DNA from 3 places in the Subdoligranulum variabile genome. Region 2 is predicted to be linked to each of the others. Evidence: predicted binding sites of a transcription regulator. Region 2 holds the regulator's gene; each other region holds the start of a gene.
What was found. The regulator Rex, encoded in region 2, represses fermentation and respiration genes when NADH is low (regulators of the CRP and FNR family bind a similar motif). The targets are predictions, from matches to a motif close to ATTGTTAANNNNTTAACAAT.
Positions count from the first base shown of each region.

Region 1: coaD (pantetheine-phosphate adenylyltransferase) is a predicted target of Rex. The motif match lies at 2,451-2,470, and genes of this name have one in related genera.
Region 3: gap (type I glyceraldehyde-3-phosphate dehydrogenase) is a predicted target of Rex. The motif match lies at 3,974-3,993, and genes of this name have one in related genera.

Region 1 covers NZ_CP102293.1:2,346,153-2,352,360, reverse strand. Annotated here, with positions in the region: gene NQ490_RS10960 (enoyl-CoA hydratase-related protein) at 1-486, opposite strand, end outside; gene NQ490_RS10955 (acetyl-CoA C-acetyltransferase) at 505-1,689, opposite strand; gene coaD (pantetheine-phosphate adenylyltransferase) at 1,778-2,266, opposite strand; gene ptb (phosphate butyryltransferase) at 2,717-3,628, shown strand; gene buk (butyrate kinase) at 3,653-4,720, shown strand; gene NQ490_RS10935 (3D domain-containing protein) at 4,798-5,949, opposite strand.
Region 2 covers NZ_CP102293.1:164,704-170,911, reverse strand. Annotated here, with positions in the region: gene htpG (molecular chaperone HtpG) at 1-1,411, shown strand, start outside; gene NQ490_RS00815 (helix-turn-helix domain-containing protein) at 1,568-2,431, shown strand; gene NQ490_RS00810 (thymidine kinase) at 2,477-3,091, opposite strand; gene NQ490_RS00805 (redox-sensing transcriptional repressor Rex) at 3,109-3,747, opposite strand; gene NQ490_RS00800 (ClpP family protease) at 4,051-4,770, shown strand; gene NQ490_RS00795 (DNA translocase FtsK) at 4,918-6,208, shown strand, end outside.
Region 3 covers NZ_CP102293.1:788,131-794,338, forward strand. Annotated here, with positions in the region: gene NQ490_RS04025 (N-acetyl sugar amidotransferase) at 1-524, opposite strand, end outside; gene NQ490_RS04030 (DUF362 domain-containing protein) at 737-1,843, shown strand; gene NQ490_RS04035 (sialate O-acetylesterase) at 1,909-2,676, opposite strand; gene gap (type I glyceraldehyde-3-phosphate dehydrogenase) at 2,845-3,873, opposite strand; gene NQ490_RS04045 (hypothetical protein) at 4,099-4,698, shown strand; gene NQ490_RS04050 (hypothetical protein) at 4,731-5,561, opposite strand; gene NQ490_RS04055 (SpoIID/LytB domain-containing protein) at 5,692-6,208, shown strand, end outside.

The sequences.
Region 1 (6,208 bases), 1.1 Mb from region 2:
AGCGGAGTAGACCATCTGCTTGGCCATGCCCATGCCCACCAGACGGGCCAGGCGCTGGGTGCCGCCGAAGCCCGGGGTGATGCCCAGGCCCACTTCGGGCTGACCGAAGACGGCGTTGTCGGAGCAAATGCGGATGTCGCAGCTCATGGCCAGCTCGTTGCCGCCGCCCAGGGCAAAACCGTTGACGGCCGCGATGACGGGCAGCGGGAAGTGCTCGATCATCAGGAAGATGTCGTTGCCCAGCTTGCCGAAGGCCTCGCCTTCCGCCTTGGTCATGGTGGACATGGAGCCGATATCGGCACCGGCCACGAAGCTCTTGTCACCGGCGCCGGTGAGGACCACGCAGCGCACGGTGTTCTGGTCAATGGATTCGAAGGCGGCCTTCAGGTCGGCCAGCACTTCGGGATTCAGGGCGTTGAGCGCCTTGGGACGGTCAATCGTCACAACGGCGACAGCGTCCTGGATTTCGGTATTGACAAAGGACATTTCCGATTCCTCCGTAACTTACATTTCCACGATGGTGGCGCAGCCCATGCCGCCGCCGATGCACAGGGTAGCCAGGCCCTTGTGAGCGCCGCGATGCTTCATGGCGTAGAGCAGGGTGACGAGGATACGGGCACCGGAAGCGCCGACGGGATGGCCCAGGGCGATGGCGCCGCCGTTGACGTTGACCTTGCTCATGTCGAACTTCAGGTCATGGGCAACAGCCAGGCTCTGCGCAGCGAAGGCTTCGTTGGCCTCGATGAGGTCCATGTCGTCCACGGTCAGGCCGGTCTTGGCCATGACCTTGTTGGTGGCGGCGATGGGGCCGACACCCATGATGGAGGGATCTACGCCGCCCAGAGCGCCGCCGACCCAGGTAGCCATGGGGGTGATGCCCAGTTCCTTGGCCTTGTCCTCGCTCATGATGACGAGGGCAGCAGCGCCGTCGTTGATGGCGGAGGAGTTGCCGGCGGTGACGATGCCGTCCTTCTTGAAGGCGGGCTTCAGCTTGCCCAGCACTTCCATCGGGCTGAGACGGGGGCCTTCATCGGTATCGAAGACGATCTCGGCCTTCTTGGTCTTGATGGTGACGGGAACGATCTCGTCCTTGAAGGCACCGCTCTTGATGGCGGCGTCGGCCTTGACCTGGCTGTTGTAAGCGAACTCGTCCAGCTGCTCACGGGTCAGGCCCCACTGCTCAGCCACGTTCTCAGCGGTGATGCCCATGTGGTAGTTGTTGAAAGCGTCCCACAGAGCGTCGTTGACCATGGTGTCCACCAGCTCGCTCTTGCCCATGGGGGAGCCCATGCGGTAGCCGTAGCGGCCCTTCATCATGGCGAAGGGAGCCATATCCATGTTCTCAGTACCGCCGGCCACGACGATGTCAGCATCGCCGGCCTCGATCATCTGGGCAGCCATGTTGACGCAGTTCAGGCCGGAGCCGCAGACCACGTTGACGGTGACAGCCGGGGTGGTGACGGGCAGACCGGCCTTCAGGCTGGCCTGACGGGCAACGTTCTGGCCCAGGCCTGCCTGGATGACACAGCCCATGTAGACATGGTCGACCTGCTCAGGCTTGATGCCGGCGCGGTTGATGGCTTCCTTGATGACAATGGAGCCCAGTTCCGCAGCGGGGACGTTGGACAGCGTGCCGCCGAACTTGCCGATGGCAGTACGGCAGGCGCTTGCAATGACGATCTTCTTCATAAGTAGCCTCCTGAAAACATTTTTTGTGGATAGACTTCTTTAGTAAACCGTGTATCTTCAAACCGCCGGGGCGGTGTGAATTCTGTGCTCAGAGTTTGCCTGCCGCCCGCTTGGCGAGCAGTTCCTTCTCCACGTTGGGCGGCACGAACCGGGAAACGTCCTGCCCGTAGTGGGCGGCCTCCCGCACGATGGTGGAAGACAGGTAACTCCATTTGATGGCCGTGGCCAGGAACATCGTCTCGATCTCCGGCATCATGGCGTAATTGGTGTGGGCGAGCTGGATCTCATTCTCGAAATCCGTGACCGCGCGCAGCCCCCGTACCATGACGGTGGCCCCCTTCTGCTTGGCAAAGCTCACGGTCAGGCCGTTGAAGGAATCCACCTCCACGTTGGGCATATCCTTGCAGCACTCCCGCAGCATGGCAACGCGCTCCTCGACCGTAAACAGCGGCGTCTTCGCACTGTTGACCAGCACGGCGACGATCAGCTTGTCAAACATACGGCTGGAGCGCTTGATGATATCCAGATGCCCGCGGGTAACGGGGTCAAAGCTGCCGGGATACATGGCAATGGGCATGGTACACAAACCTTTCCTCTTCCGCCCTATCTGTTAAAAATTAAACAACCTTGGGCGGAAATGTAGGCACCGGCGCCGTGGCTGGCTTCAGGCAATCATCAAAAACCGACTCGGTCAGGTGCGCGGCGGCTGGTGCCGCAGGGTTTCCGGCGCATTTCCAGAAACTCTACTATAGTTTTACCATCTTGTTAAGGTTTTGTCAATTGCCCAACTGTTAAAATTATGTTGAAATCGCAGATTTGTTTTGGCATTCCGCACAAAACTTTTCTTTTCCGCAGGGGTGGTCTCCATGCAGCCTACCTATTTAATAGGGGTACTGCGCCGTCCGCGCTGAACAGCGACGGGTGTTTTGCCTCTTGACCCGCAGGCGCTACCGTGTTATTATTTTAACATGCGAGGGTGTGTCCCTCTGGATTACCTGCCAGGATACAATAAACGAGGTGCTGTACCATGAATTTTGAGGATCTGATCGCAAAAGTAAAGACCTGCGGCAAGCAGAAGCTGGCCGTAGCCGCCGCCGAGGACGACGCCGTTCTGGAAGCCGTCGACGCGGCCCACAAGCAGGGCATTGCCGACGCCATTCTCGTCGGCGACGAAGCCGCCATCCGCAAGATCGCTGCGGAGCTCAACATTGACCTGAGCGACTACGAGATCATCAACGAGCCGGACAAGGTCCAGGCCTCGCTGAAGGCCGTCAAGCTGGCCCACGACGGTGTGGCCAACATGTACATGAAGGGCCTGCTGGACACCAAGACCTTCCTGAAGAGTGTGCTGGACAAGGAAGTGGGTCTGCGCACCGGCAAGACGCTGTCCCATGTGGCCGTGTTCGAAGTCAAGGGCATCGAGCAGCTGCTCTTCCTCACCGACGTGGCCTTCATGACCTACCCCACCCTGGAGGACAAGGTCCACATCATCGAGAACACCGTGGCCGTGGCCCATGCCTGCGGCGTGGAGTGCCCCAAGGTAGCGCCCCTGGCCGCTGTTGAGGTGGTCAACCCCAAGATGCCCTGCACCGTGGATGCCGACGAACTGCGCAAGATGAACGAAGAGGGCAAGATCACCGGCTGCGTGGTGGACGGTCCCCTATCCATGGACATCGCCATCGATCCCGAGGCCGCTCATCACAAGGGCGCCCAGGACCGTCCGGCCGCCGGCCATGCCGACATCCTGCTTTTCCCCGACATCCAGGCCGGCAACCTTGTCTACAAGACGCTGGTCCACACCGCCGAGTGCAAGAACGGCTGCATCCTGACCGGTACCAAGGTGCCCGCCATCCTGACCAGCCGCTCCGATTCCTTCCAGACCAAGGTCAACTCCATCGCGCTGGCCGCCGTTGTGGCTGCCGGCCTGAAGCAGGAATAAGAGAAGAAAAGGAGAAGAGATACCATGTCCATCAAAACGTTGGTCATCAACCCCGGTTCCACCTCCACCAAGGTTGGTGTGTTCGAGGATGAGACCCTGCTGTTCGAGGAAACGCTGCGCCACCCCACCGAGGAGATCGCCAAGTACGCCAGCGTCATCGACCAGAAGGACTTCCGCAAGGAGATCATTCTGGACTTCCTGAAAGAGAAGAACTGTGACCCCAAGAGCCTGAACGTCATCGTCGGCCGCGGCGGTCTGCTCAAGCCCATTCCCGGCGGCACCTACGCCGTCAGCGACGCCCTGCTGGCCGACCTGAAAGCCGGCGTCCAGGGCCAGCACGCCTCCAACCTGGGCGGCATCCTGGCCCGCGAGATTGGCGACGCCCTGGGCGTGCCCAGCTACATTGTGGACCCCGTCGTGGTGGATGAGCTGACCGACAAGGCCCGTCTGTCCGGCATGCCGGAGCTGCCCCGCCGCTCCATCTTCCACGCCCTGAACCAGAAGGCCGTGGCCCGCCGCTTCGCCAAGGAGAACGGCAAGCGCTACGAGGATCTGAACCTCATCGTCATCCACATGGGCGGCGGTGTTTCCGTCGGCGCCCACAACCACGGCAAGGTGGTGGATGTCAACAACATTCTGGACGGCGAAGGCTGCTTCAGCCCCGAGCGCAGCGGCACCGTGCCGGTGGGCGACCTGGTGAAGATGTGCTTCAGCGGCAAGTACACCCAGCAGGAAGTCTACAAGAAGATCTGCGGCAACGGCGGCTTCAACGCCTATCTGCACACCAACGACGCCCGCACGGTGGACAAGATGGCCAAGGAAGGCAACGCCGAAGCCAAGCTGGTGCAGGACGCCTTCTACTACCAGATCGCCAAGGAAGCCGGCGCCATGGCAGCCGTGCTCTGCGGCCAGGTGGACCAGATCATCCTGACCGGCGGCATCGCCTACAACGACTACACCCGTGAGGTTCTGCAGAAGTACCTGGGCTTCATTGCCCCCATCACCGTCTACCCCGGCGAGGACGAGCTGCTGGCGCTCTGCCAGGGCGCCCTGCGCGTGGTCACCGGCGAAGAGGAAGCCAAGGAATATTGATGGCCCGGCAGGGTCCCTCTCCCCTGCCATGAATAAAAAAGCAGGAAAGGCAATCGCCTTTCCTGCTTTTTGTTATGTTACGAAGCGGAATCGTCAGAGGCGTCCATCTGCGCCAGCAGCGAATCCATGATCTCGTTGTTCTGATCCTCGTACTGTGCCGCCACCGCGTCATCGATGATGTAGACCGTCACCGGCACCACGGCGCTCTCCACCGATTCCTGGTAGGTCTGGTAGTACAGATCCACGAAGGCGTGGCCCTCCATCATGGCGGTACCGGTATCCGCCGCATAGGCGTACCCGTACACAAAGGTCCCGTCGTCGCTGGTGATGTACATCAGGGTCCCGTAGGGAATGACATTGGGATTGACCGCCACCGTGCCGTAGGTCAGCCGCCGGCCGCTGGCCCCCTTGGCCGTGGACGATGCGGAATACCCTGTGGAGCGCTGGCCGGTATACGTCTCGGTAACGCCCTCCGAGGGCACACCATCCACGATCTCCGGCCCCACAAAGGAGGATACCGGCGCCTGATCCCCATAGACCTTGACGATGGTGGGCACCATGCCCACCTGGGTCACGCGGTCCAGTTCCTGTTTTTCCGACCATTCCCCGTCAATATAGACGTCCCGCCAGGTCACGGTATCCAACCCGTCGCTGCCTTCCTGCAGCGTCATGGTTTCGTCGTGGTCACGGTAAAACAGGCTGGTGGGGATCTCCTGCCGCTCCGACGGGATCACCACGTCCTCGGTGTAGTCCACATATTCCACCCGCTGCAGCGTCAGGCTGCTGCCCTCCGTTACAGTCTCATCCGCCGCGGGCGTCAGGATGTCGTTGTCATCGTAGGAAATTCCCAGCTGGGCCAGCAGTTCCGAGGCGGTGGCGCCGGTGGTAATGACCTCCCGGGTCTCTCCGTCTGCCGTGACCGGCACGGTATAGGCCCGCAGCACCTGCATCAGCCTGCCATCGGCGTTCTGGGACCAGACGATCTTGTCGTTTTCTTCCAGAGGCGGCGTGTCGGTCATGGTGAGCAGCGCTTCTTCACTGCTGGAGGATGTCAGAATGCGGGTGCTGCCGCCGTGGGTGTCGCTGACCACCACAAAATGCAGCGACTGGGACGTGAACGCAATGGCCAGGCCCAGTGCCAGGGCTCCACCGGCCAGAGCGCCCCATTTGGGCAGTTCCAGCACAAGGCGGCGGCGGATATGTTCTTTGGTTTTGAGGGATAAAGGCATAGGGGGCTCCTCACAAAGAAAGTGCCGGCCCCGTGAAGGACCGGCACCATGGAATAGAATACAGGGTTGATCAGCATCTGCTGAATTTTGCGGTGCGGGCAACGAGTGATTTTCGTTTCAATTCTTGCACTTTCGAGTTGAAATAATAACACAAAATCGTGTGTTTTGCAAGCATTTCGACAAAACAACCGCACTTATACCCAAAATTTACCGGGGCTGCGGCTTCTTTTGTGCTTGTTGCCACGGCCCGGCAGGACGT
Region 2 (6,208 bases):
GGGTACGGACATCATTCTGGTACTCAAGGAAGATACCGATACTGAAAAATACAGTGAGTATCTGGATGAGTACACACTGGCGGGTCTTGTCAAGAAATACAGCGATTACATCCATTTCCCCATCACGGTGTACCGCGAGAAATCCCGGCAGAAACCGAAGCCGGAGGACGCCGGGGATGATTACAAGCCGGAGTACGAGACCTACACCGAGCTGGAGACCCTGAACAGCATGGTGCCCATCTGGAAACGTCCCAAGAGTGAGGTCAAGGACGAGGACTATAACGAGTTCTACAAGAGCAAGTTTATGGATTACTCGGATCCGCTGCGGGTCATTACCAGCCGGACTGAAGGCACCGCAACCTATACGGCATTGCTGTTTATCCCTGGCCGCACCCCGTATGACTACTACACCAAGGAGTACGAAAAAGGGCTGGCGCTGTATGCTTCCGGTGTTATGATCATGGAGAAGTGTGCCGATCTGCTGCCGGATTACTTCAGCTTTGTCAAGGGTGTGGTGGACAGTGAGGACCTGAGCCTGAATATCAGCCGTGAAACGCTGCAGAAAGATAGCCAGCTCAAGCTGATGCGCAACAGTTTGGAGAAGAAAATCAAGAACGAACTGCATGCGATGCTGGTGAATGACCGCGATAAATATGAAACCTTCTGGAAAGCCTTTGGCCGCCAGATCAAGTTCGGTATCTACGGCGATTATGGTATGCACAAGGATCTGCTGGCGGATCTGTTGCTTTTCTACTCTGCCAAGGAGCAGAAGCTGGTGACGCTGGATGAGTATATTGAGAAGATGCCGGAAGACCAGAAGTGCATCTATTACGCGGCCGGCGATGATACCGACCGTCTGGGCAAACTGCCCAATGCACAGCTTGTTCTGAGCAAGGGATATGATCTGCTGCTTTGCACCGAGGATGTGGATGAGTTCTGCCTGCAGATGATGCGGGACTACAAGGAGAAGGAGTTCAAGAACATCAACTCCGGTGATCTGGGTCTGGAGACTGAAGAGGAAAAGAAGGCGGCGGAAGAGACTGCCACCGAGAACAAGGATCTCTTTGAAGAAATCAAAAAGGCTCTGAACGGCAAGGTCAAGGAAGTCAAGGTCAATCCTACGCTGAAGGAGCATCCGGTGACGCTGTCCAGCGAAGGCGGCATCTCCATGGAGATGGAAAAGGTGTTGCGCAAGATGCCCAATGGTGAGGGCGTGGAGAGCACCAAGGTGCTGGAACTCAATCCTTCCCATGCGGTATTCGCCGCGCTCAAGGCTGCCCATGAGGCCGGTGACACCGAGAAAGTTGGCAAGTACGCCGAGCTGCTCTATGATCAGGCACTGCTGATTGCCGGGTTGCCCATCGAGGATCCTGTGGCGTATGCGCAGCTGGTCTGCGGGCTGATGAAGTAATTCCTCTTTTGTATCAGGAGTCGGGAGATTTTCCCGGCTCCTTTTCTTTTGGAAAAAGATTCCCCATTTGAAAACGTGCAAAAAAAGTGCTATCCTAATAAAAATGGCAAAAAAGGTCGGATCGCGGTGCAGGCGATTCAGCGAAAGAGGTTTGCAATGGTTTCGGAATATACCTACTGTCCGCAAACGGATTTCTTCATTGAGCGGCTTGATCGGGACAAAGGTCCCGATATGCCGAGCTTCCATATTCATCACAAGTTTGAAATCTATTACGAAATTGCCGGCACTTGCCGCTATTTTGTGGAAGGTGCTGCTTACATTGTCAACGCAGGCAGCGTGGTTATGATCGGTGAGAACCAGATCCACAAGACGGCTTCCCTGGGAGACTCGCCCTCCAGCCGAATTGTTGTGAATTTCAGCCGGGAATACCTGGAAAAGGTGGCCGCGGCGTTTCCAGAAGTGGATTTCTTTTCCTTTCTGACCGACGAAAGAAATCATCTTTTGTCGGCGATCACCGTCAAGCAGCAGAATCACATTCAAAGTATTTTGCAGCAGATGCTGGATCTGGAAGGGGAGACTTCCCCGGAGGATCAGGCTCTGCGCGCCATGTTGCTGGCGACGTTGCTGTTGGAACTGAAAGCGCTGTGCGTGCAGCAACAGTGCCAGGGGGGCGAAAAAGGGCGGGTGAGCAATCACATTGTGGAACAGATTCAGGCTTACATCGCCCAGCATTATGCCGAAAAGCTCACCCTGACCGGAATTGCCAGCCAGTTTTATATCAGTCCCTATTATCTCAGCCGCCTGTTCAAAAAATCCACCAACCTGAGTCTGATCGAATATATCAACGGGGTGCGCATCAAGGCGGCCCAAAATCTGATCGAAAAATCCGGTGAAAGCATTTCTTCTGTGGCAGGACAAACGGGATTTATGACGACGGCCCACTTTCGCCGGGTTTTCAAGGACGCCACGGGCTTGTCTCCGCAGCAATATCGTCAGCAGTACAAAAGAATCAATAAATAAAAACCACCTTCCCCGGGGTTCTGTACCTCCGGGGAAGGTGGTTTTTTACGATTCCTGCTTTCCGTGCCGTTTCAAAAAGGCTCGGTACTCACGGTACCAGCACTGTGGACAAAGGCTTTGATACTCCACATTGTCGACGGTGTCGATGGCAACCTGTGCGCCTTCAAATACGAATTCTCCGTTGACCTTGCGCCCGTTGCAGATCGCTTTTCGTCCGCAGGCACAGATGGTTTTGAGCTCTTCGATGGTGTGTGCGAGTTCCAACAGGCGGGTGGAACCCGGAAATCCGCGCATCATAAAATCGGCCCGCAGCCCATAGCAGATCACCGGGATACCAAGATCTACCGTGACCAGAAACAGCTGCTCTGCCTGTTCAGGCGTGAAGAACTGACTTTCATCGCAGAGCACACAGGCGGGGGCGCCGCGGGCGGCGGAGTCCTCTTTGACAAGATCTACAATGTTCATGTCTGGCGTGACAAGCTTGTCTACTTTACAACTGATGCCCAGGCGGGAAACAATGGAATCCTGCCCTTTGGTATCGATGGCAGGCTTGAGGATCAGGACACGCATGCCGCGCTCTTTATAATTGTAGGCTACTTGCATCAGAGCCGTGGTTTTGCCGCTGTTCATGGCACCATAGCGGAAGTATAATTTGGCCATAAGGGGACGATCCTCCGTTACTCTTTGTTGCGCAGCCGATAGCCAAGGCTCATCAGGCTGTCGCCCAGATGGACATTCTCCACTGTCAGTTCGGGGTATTCCACCGACAGATCATAGTGGCTGAAGTTCCATACGCCATGAATGCCGTAGGAGACAAGATCCCCGGCCAGATCAATGGCACTCTGACGCGGTACACACAAAACGGCCACCTCGGGATGGTGCTGGGCACAAAAATCCGACAAGGTGTGCAGCGGCAAAATGGGCACCCCGGACATTTCCTTGCCGAATAGATCGGGGTTGATGTCAAAGACACCGATCAGACGATAGCCATTGGTGTCCCGGCTGATAAAGCTGGACACGGCTGAACCCAGATGGCCGGCACCGATTAGGATGGTGGGCAGACGTTCACCATCGCCAAACAACAGTTTGCCGATTTCCGCGCGCAACACATCCACTTTGTAGCCGATACCCTGTTGGCCAAAACCGCCGAAGCAGTTGAAGTCCTGCCGGACCTGACTGGCGGTGGTGCCCATCATATGCGCCAATTCGCTGGACGAAATTTTTTCCTTACCGTCGGCAGACAGATTGGTCAGATAGCGGTAGTACTTGGGCAGTCGCTTGATGACCGGCAGGGAAACTTTATTTTGAACCCCCATGATGAAAATACCTCACAATGTGCCGGCAGCTGTGCTGCCAGGCAAAATTTGCAATACGCATTTTTATAATTTATTATAAATACTATCCGCGAACTTGTCAATTTTTTATCTAAGTTTTTTAAAAAACTGTTCAACAACGATGCTTTACAGCGAAAACAGGACAATTTTCTTGCGCTTTTTTCATTGGGAACAAAAATCGAGAAGAAAAAGAAACATATTTGCCTAGAAAAGCCGTGCATAGGGCGGCGCAGCCAGGGGTACACTGTTAAAAAGATGGTATCGTGAAAGGGGCTGTATCGGTATATGGAACCAACTTCCAAAAAATCCAAGGAAAAAACCAGGCTTAATCCTACAGAAACTGCCGCACTCAAGCGGCTGGAGCACGATTTGATCACCGAAGATGGGATTGTCCCGGCGACCAAGGGACGGCATGCCATTCATTGCCTGACGGTTATCGGAACCATTGAAGGACATACGCTGGCACCGGACAGCCAGAAAACAACCAAATATGAGCATGTGATTCCACAACTTGTGGACATTGAGGAAGACCCGGAGATCGAGGGGCTTCTCGTGATTCTCAATACGGTGGGCGGTGATGTGGAAGCAGGTCTTGCGCTGGCGGAGCTGATCGCGGGGGTCAGCAAACCCAGTGCCACACTGGTGCTGGGGGGCGGCCATTCCATCGGCATTCCGCTGGCAGTATCCGCCCGTCGCAGCTTTATTGTTCCGACGGCCACCATGACAGTGCACCCGGTACGACATTCCGGCATGGTGCTGGGGGTACCGCAGACGTTACGCTATTTTGAACAGATGCAGGAACGTATTGTGGGCTTTGTCGCGGGGCACTCCGGCATTACAGCGAGGCGTTTTACAACACTGATGCACAATACCGGAGAGTTGGTCATGGATATGGGTACGGTGCTGGATGGGCGCCAGGCGGTGGAAGAAGGCCTGATCGACGAACTGGGGGGGCTTTCAGATGCGCTGGGCTATCTGTATCGGGAGATCGAAAGAAAAAAATAAGCAAAATAGCCAATGCGGAACGAAAAGCAGTTCCGCATTTTTCATTTACAACCCCCCGCATTCGTGATAAAATAAAACCTGAATGTCCGTTTGGCTGATGAGCCTACTTATTTTATAAAGCATCTACTCAGAGGGGTATTATTCAATATGGCACAATCTCGTTCCGGAAAGAACAGCAGCAAGCGAAAATCTTCGGCCAGCCGCAGTTCTTCCTCTCGTTCCCGCAGCTCGAGCAGTCGCTCCTCCTCTGCCCGCGGGAAAAAAGCACCGTCCCGGCGCGCCCAGCGCCGTGCTGAAACGCCCAATCTGCTTCGCAGCGTCCTGCTGGCTGGGTTGGGACTTCTCTGCGTGGCGATGGTACTGGTTCCGGGGCAGAATATCTGGAAAGCAATGCGTGGAGGCCTGTTTGGCATCTTTGGCATCATGACTTACCTTGTGGGCCCGTTTCTTTTGTATCTGGCCTATCTGCTGGCGTCGGGGTACCGAGTCGGGCTCTTCGCCGGGAAAGTGGTTCTGATGGGGACTCTGTGTGCCAGCGTTCCTGTCATTTTCTCCAAGGTATCGGTTACCGAAGCCAACGCATGGGAAGTCGTCAAAATGCTGTTTATGCGCGGGCAGAGCGGATTCTGGGAAGGCGGAGTGCTGGGGGCGCCCATTGGCGCAACGCTGCTGGCGTTGTTTGGCCGGCCGGCTTCCAACTTTGTCATGCTTCTGGTGTTTGTGCTGGGGTTGATGGTGTTCTTCGCCATCACGCCGGTGGACGTGGTGGATTTTCTCAATGGCCAGTATCACAAGGTACAGCAGGTTCGTGCGGAGCGGGAAGCCGCCGAATCAGCTTATGACACCCAGCTTTTCGGCGGAGAGCCGGAAGAGGAACCCATTGAAAATCTGACCGGTACGCTGCCGGACGCCCAGCGCCGCCACCATCCCGCGTATGACGTGATAGCTGATACCGGGCGCATCCCGCAGCCGACGGCCCCGACAGCAGAAAATCCCGCGGCGGCAACTGCCGCAACCCTTTCGGGACTGTCTTCTGCTCTGGGGGGCAATTCCCGCGCGTCCTTCGATGTGGATCTGGGACCGTCACCGGAGAGTCAGGCCCTGAAGCAGGCGGTGGAACATGACCCGCTGGAACCTGTCACCATCGGGCCAGGCGGAACATTCGGCATGGATCCGCTGTCGCACCTGTCGGATTCTCAGCGCTTCCATGCGCCCAAGGCGGCGCCGGCTCCGGCCGCTGCCCCGCCGCAGGAAGATTTTGAACTGAAACTGGATGCCGAACCGGCGCAGCAGTCCGGTGAAGGGGATGAACTGGATTCCCTCATCAATCGCGCGGTCAGCGGTCATGCACCGTACTATGCCCAGCGGGATTACAATCCTCCGGAAGAAGAGGAAAGCTTTTCGGTGCCGCTTCAGCCGGAACCGCAGGCGGAGGGCT
Region 3 (6,208 bases), 620 kb from region 2:
TCAAAGCTGACGTTCTCGCCGTAGCAGAGCATAGGGGTGTTGAACTTGGCCGCCATGTGCAGCGGGAAGGTGTAGATCAGGCGGTCCACATACCAGGTGGGCTTGCCGTACTTTTCAAAGAACTTGCGCATGAGGATCTTCTGCGCCTTGATGTTGGGTTTGCAGGAGATGATCGTGCAGCCGAACTCCTCGCTGATGTTCTTCAGGTTGTGGATACCCGCCTGGGTCATGGGGAAGTTGTCCTCCACGCTGAAGAGGATGGGGTTCATATGCATGACTTCCTTGAGCATCCAGACCTGGAAGTGGCTGTCCTTGCCGCCGGACACCGCCACGGCACAGTCATAGCCGCCGGGGCCGTTCATGCCGCGGTATTTGTTGCAGTAAGCCTCGAACTCCTTGAAACGGGCGTCCCAGTCCACATTCTTGCGGTTTTCGTAGTGGCGGCAGGCGCTGCACACCCCCTCGGCGTCAAAGGTAATGCCGGGACGGGTGTCGGGCATCGTACATTTTTTGCAGTAACGCATAGTTGTTCTCCTTTATCGTGCAGTCCGCCGCCGGGCGGCGGGTACAAGGGCCGGACGGCCTGAATTCTCCTTGTATTGTACCCCATTTGCCGCAGCGGCGCAAGGGCACCGGCGTAAAATCTGTATTTTGCCCGGTGGAGCGCTATTGCATTTTCGGCCCGTGTATTTTACAATAAAAAAGAGCAAGACGACATCAAACAGGAGGCGTATCCATGTCTGCATCGAAAGTTTATTTCACCGACCTGCGCACTTCGTTCAATGAAAACCTGCCCCAGAAGCTGGAACGGCTCATCAAGACCGCCGGCATCGGCCAGATTGATTTCACCAACAAGTACGTCGCCATCAAGATCCATTTCGGCGAGCCCGGCAACCTGGCCTATCTGCGGCCCAACTACGCCGCCGTGGTGGTCAAGGTGATCAAGGAACTGGGCGGCAAGCCTTTCCTCACCGACTGCAACACCCTGTATGTGGGCGGCCGCAAGAACGCCCTGGACCATCTGGACACCGCGTATGTGAACGGTTTTTCCCCCTTCTCCACCGGCTGCCACGTCATCATTGCCGATGGCCTGAAAGGCACCGATGAGGAGCTCGTCCCCGTGGAGGGTGGCACCTACGTGAAGGAGGCCAAGATTGGCCGTGCCATCATGGACGCCGATGTGTTCATCACGCTGTCCCACTTCAAGGGCCATGAATCTACCGGTTTCGGCGGGGCGCTGAAAAACATCGGCATGGGCTGCGGTTCCCGCGCCGGCAAGATGGAGATGCACAGCGCCGGCAAACCTTACGTGAAGCAGGAACTCTGCGTGGGCTGCGGCCGCTGCGTCAAGATCTGCGCCCACGATGCCCCCCACATCGTGGACCGCAAGTCCAGCATCGACCAGAACAAGTGCGTGGGCTGCGGCCGCTGCATCGGCGTCTGCCCCACCGACGCCGTCCGCGCCGCCGAGGACGAGAGCAACGACATTCTGAACTGCAAGATTGCCGAATACAGCAAGGCTGTTGTCAGCGGCCGTCCCCAGTTCCACATCAGCCTGGTCATCGATGTGTCCCCCTACTGCGACTGCCATGCCGAAAACGATGTGCCCATCGTCCCCGATGTGGGCATGTTCGCCAGCTTCGACCCGGTGGCCCTGGACCAGGCCTGTGTGGATGCTGTCAATCAGCAGCCGGTCATGCCGGGCAGCCATCTGGCCGAGATGCCTCAGGAGCACCACGACCACTTCACCGACTCCAGCCCCGCCACCAACTGGAAGAGCTGCCTGGAACACGCGGAGAAGATCGGCGTGGGCACCCGCGAGTATGAACTGATCAAGATCTGAGTTTTTCCTCCATAAAAAAGCTCCTGTGTACCGGAAGTATTCCGGATACACAGGAGTTTTTTCTTTCACAGGCTTTGGCTATAGGCGGCTGCCGCCTGTCCGGCGGCGGTGCCCACCTCGTTGTAGGCCTGCTGGTAATAGTGGTAGGAATCTTTCATCAGACCGCGGGCGCGCATCGACCAGAAGCCGTCGCTGACCAGCACCACCCCGGGGCAGGTCCGGGCCAGGTCCAGCTGGGCCTGATGGATGGCGGTATAGTCATAGCCTTTGACGCCGTTGTACTGACCGATGGCGATGAGGAAGCATGTCTCGATGCCGTGCGCCTGCATTCCGGCCAGCATGCTGCGGAATTCCGTTGCATAGTGTTCCGGCGTCGTACCATGATCGCCGTCGGTCTCCCCCTGGCACCAGAGGACAAACCGGTGCCGTATGGCAAGATCGTGGTCCGCCGCATATTGCTGTGCCCGGTCCCACCGCCGCAAAGCGTCACTGAGCAAATCCTGTTTTCCCTGCCACAGTTCCATGCCGGAACCGCCCCGGCTGGCGGAGACTCCCAGCACCGGTATCCCCGTTTCCGTGTAATAGGCATTGACGAAGGCCGTCACGAGAGAGCCGGTCTTTCTGCCCGGCTCGTCGATGCCGCCAGGTTCATTTTCCGCCGCACCGAACGGTTCCGCAATGGGGTACAGGTGCATAGGGTCGGACACTGCCCGGTATTCCATCCCGGCTCCCGGCACCAGCTTCGGGGCCGGTTGCGGCCACTGCGGGCTGGTGGTGCCCCGCCCCGCCATATTGGACTGACCGGCAAACAAAAAGAGATCATACTGCTGCATAGCGGTATCCACCGTTCCTTTGCTGTTTCCTGTAGGGCCGGAAGATCCCGGCAGCCCTATTATATCACCTGACGGCCGGACTGCAACGCCGGGCAAGTCCTGTCCACAAAAAAGCGCCGCCGCGCTCCGTGAGGAGTGCGGCGGCACCTTTATGCGGGAAGATTTGGATTACAGCTCAGCGAAGTACTTAATGGTGCGGACCATCTGGCTGGTGTAGCTGTTCTCGTTGTCGTACCAGGACACGACCTGAACCTGATAGGTGTCGTCGTCGATCTTGGTGACCATGGTCTGGGTGGCGTCGAACAGGCTGCCGTAACGCATGCCGATGACGTCAGAAGAGACGATCTGATCCTCGTTGTAGCCGAAGCTCTCGGAGGCAGCAGCCTTCATAGCGGCGTTGATGGACTCCTTGGTGACGTCCTTGCCCTTGACAACGGCAACCAGGATGGTGGTAGAACCGGTGGGAACGGGCACACGCTGGGCAGAGCCGATCAGCTTGCCGTTCAGCTCGGGGATGACCAGGCCGATGGCCTTGGCAGCGCCGGTGGAGTTGGGAACGATGTTCTGAGCACCAGCACGAGCGCGGCGCAGGTCGCCCTTACGCTGCGGGCCGTCCAGGATCATCTGGTCGCCGGTGTAAGCATGAACGGTGGTCATGATGCCGGAAACGATGGGGTAGGTCTTGTTCAGAGTGTCGGCCATCGGAGCCAGGCAGTTGGTGGTGCAGGAAGCAGCGGAGATGACCTGATCTTCCTTGGTCAGGGTCTTCTCGTTGACGGAGTAGACGATGGTCTTCAGGTCATTGCCGGCAGGAGCGGAGATAACGACCTTCTTGGCGCCAGCAGCGATGTGAGCCATGCTCTTCTCCTTGCTGGTGTAGAAGCCGGTGCACTCCAGAACGACATCGATGCCCAGCTCGCCCCAGGGGCAATCCTTGGCGTCCTTGATGGCGTAGATGGTGATCTTCTTGCCGTCGACGATGATGCAGTCATCGCCAGCCTCGACGGTGTGCTTGTTCTCGCCGATCTTGCCCAGGAAAGAGCCCTGAGCGGTGTCGTACTTCAGCAGGTGAGCCAGCATAGCGGGGCTGGTCAGGTCGTTGATGGCGACGACTTCGTAGCCTTCCGCCTCAAACATCTGACGGAAAGCCAGACGGCCGATACGGCCAAAACCATTGATAGCAACTTTAACAGCCATAGTAAAATCCTCCCAAGATTTTATTGTATAACCTTGCGAGCGGAATCCCGCTCTGTGGTATGCTACTATTGTACCCTATTCTTACACAATCTGCAAGAGGGTTGTTATTCTTTTAACGCAAATTTTTCAAAAAAAATGAAATTTCCCCGGGCGTGGAAGCATTTTCCACCGCGGTTGCGGCGTAAACTGCGCAGACTAGGCTGTGACCAAGAAGGAGGTGATGCCATGCTGCCCGAGAATCCGGCCCGCGCCGCGCTGGCCGAGGAAGCCGCCCGGGGCGTATCGGTGCAGCCGCAGCTGCGGCTGCTGTACACCGCCGAGGCCCTGGCCGCCCCGGCTCCGGCCCAGGCGCTGGATCTGAACGAGGAACTGGAGACGCTCTGTGCCGCCCTGCGGGAGGGTGTGCTCTGCCGCGCAGGGTGGCTGTATTATGCACCGGCATCCGGCCCGGTGCCGGTGGCACTGCCCCGTGCTCTGCTGCAGGCAGCTCTGCTGTGCTGGGTAGAAGGAACGCTGACCGCCCCCGAGCGGCGTGCCGTGCTGCATCTGGAAATGACTGCCGGAGCCGCCGTACTGGTGCTGCGGGGCGGAACCGGCCGCAGTCTGCCCGCCGACGCCCGGGCCCTGCTGCTGCGCACCGCCGCCGTCTGCGGCGGTGCCGTGGTGCAAAGCGGCGGCAACGGCCCCTTCACCGCGGCGCTGCGGCTGCCTTTGCGGGCCGCACTGCCGCTGCGAACCCCGCCGGAACCGGCGGAACTGCTTCTGGACCGTTACAGTCCCCTGCAGATTTTTCTGCCGGGTTTCTGTGCAGGGCCAAACGAATGACCGGGGCCGCAAGGCCCCGGTCTTGTTTCTTGTTATTCTTCTTCAGCCGCATCCGGACCGCAGGCCGCCCAGGCGCACACCAGTCCGCAGAGCCCCAGCAGGCCGATGCCCAGCCCCGTCAGAAGGTCGGGCAAAATCAGCATCCCGCGGAAAGCCTCAAACAGCGTCTGGACCAGTTCCAGACAGGTGCAGAGCAGGAAGCAGCCGCTGCCCGCCGCGAACAGGGTATGCCCGCAGGGCAGGCCCGGCACCAGGAACACCTTGAGCAGTACCACGGCGAAAAGCAGGGCCGCCACAGCGCTGAGCACCCGCAGGGTGCAGGGCATCCGCTGCAGGGAGGCCGGCACGAACTGGAACCGCCAGACCAGCCGCCACAACAGGCACAACGGCAGAACCACCCCGGCCAGCGCATGCCCCAGGTGTCCCCGCCGCAGGCCGAAGCCCAGACAGGCCCGTACACCGTAGACAACCAGCCACACACCACCCAACAGCGGCGTCACCACGTCAGCCCAGGCAGCAGGCAGCGGATAGACCGTGAAGAGATAGGGATTCTGGGTCACGACCCAGGCACTGGGGAAGGTCACCAGGCCGCTGGCCGCCAGCAGTACCCCGGCAAACACCATACAGATACCCAGCGGCAGATTGGTATCACTGAGGGCCGCCGGCTGCGGTGCGGCCCGACGGGCGGGCAGATAGGGCAGCAGCAGGGCGGCCAGCCAGACAGCATAACGCCACCAGACCGACCCGCTGCGGGCAAAGCCGGTGGAGGCGTCAGCCCACAGCAGCAGGTCCGCGCCGTGCACCACGGCCAGAGCCAGCCCCAAAAGCAGCAGCAGAATGCCGTGCGGTCGTTTTTGTTTCATACAGGTTTCCTCATTCCGGGATTGGTATACTGCGCCGGGCCGGCCGCATACCCATAGGACAGGCCCGCGCAGAGTCTGAGAGTATTGTACCGCCGCGCCGGGCAAATTGCAAGCGTGAGGGAATCGAGCCTTGAAAAAGACATTGCTGTACGCCGTATTGCTGGGGGTGCTGGCCGCTCTGGCCCCCTTTTCCGTTTTGCTGCTGCCGTCCGGATCATCGACCTCTCAGGTCCCGCAGGCCACCCCCGCCCCTACAGCGGAGATCCCGGCACTGACGCCCCCTCCCCTGGCCGAGACCCCCGTGACCGATGCCGACGCCGGGGCGGACTTAGCCTTATACGACGCCGCCGTCGGGCAGACGATCACGGTGCCGGTGGAGGAATTTCTCATCGGGGCCGCCGCCTGCGAACTGCCGCCGGACTGGCCCGACGACGCCATCCAGGCCCAGATGGTGGCCAGCCACAGCTATGCCCTCTCACTGGGAGAGGAACCCATGCAGGTAAACAGCGCCCTGTGCGCCGGCTGGACCGACGCCGATGTCCTGCGGGCGCGCTGGGGCGACGCCTATGAGGAAAACCAGGCCCGGTTCGCTGCCCTGGCCGAAGAAGTCTGCGGGGCACTGCTCTGCTACGACGGCGCCCCGGCAG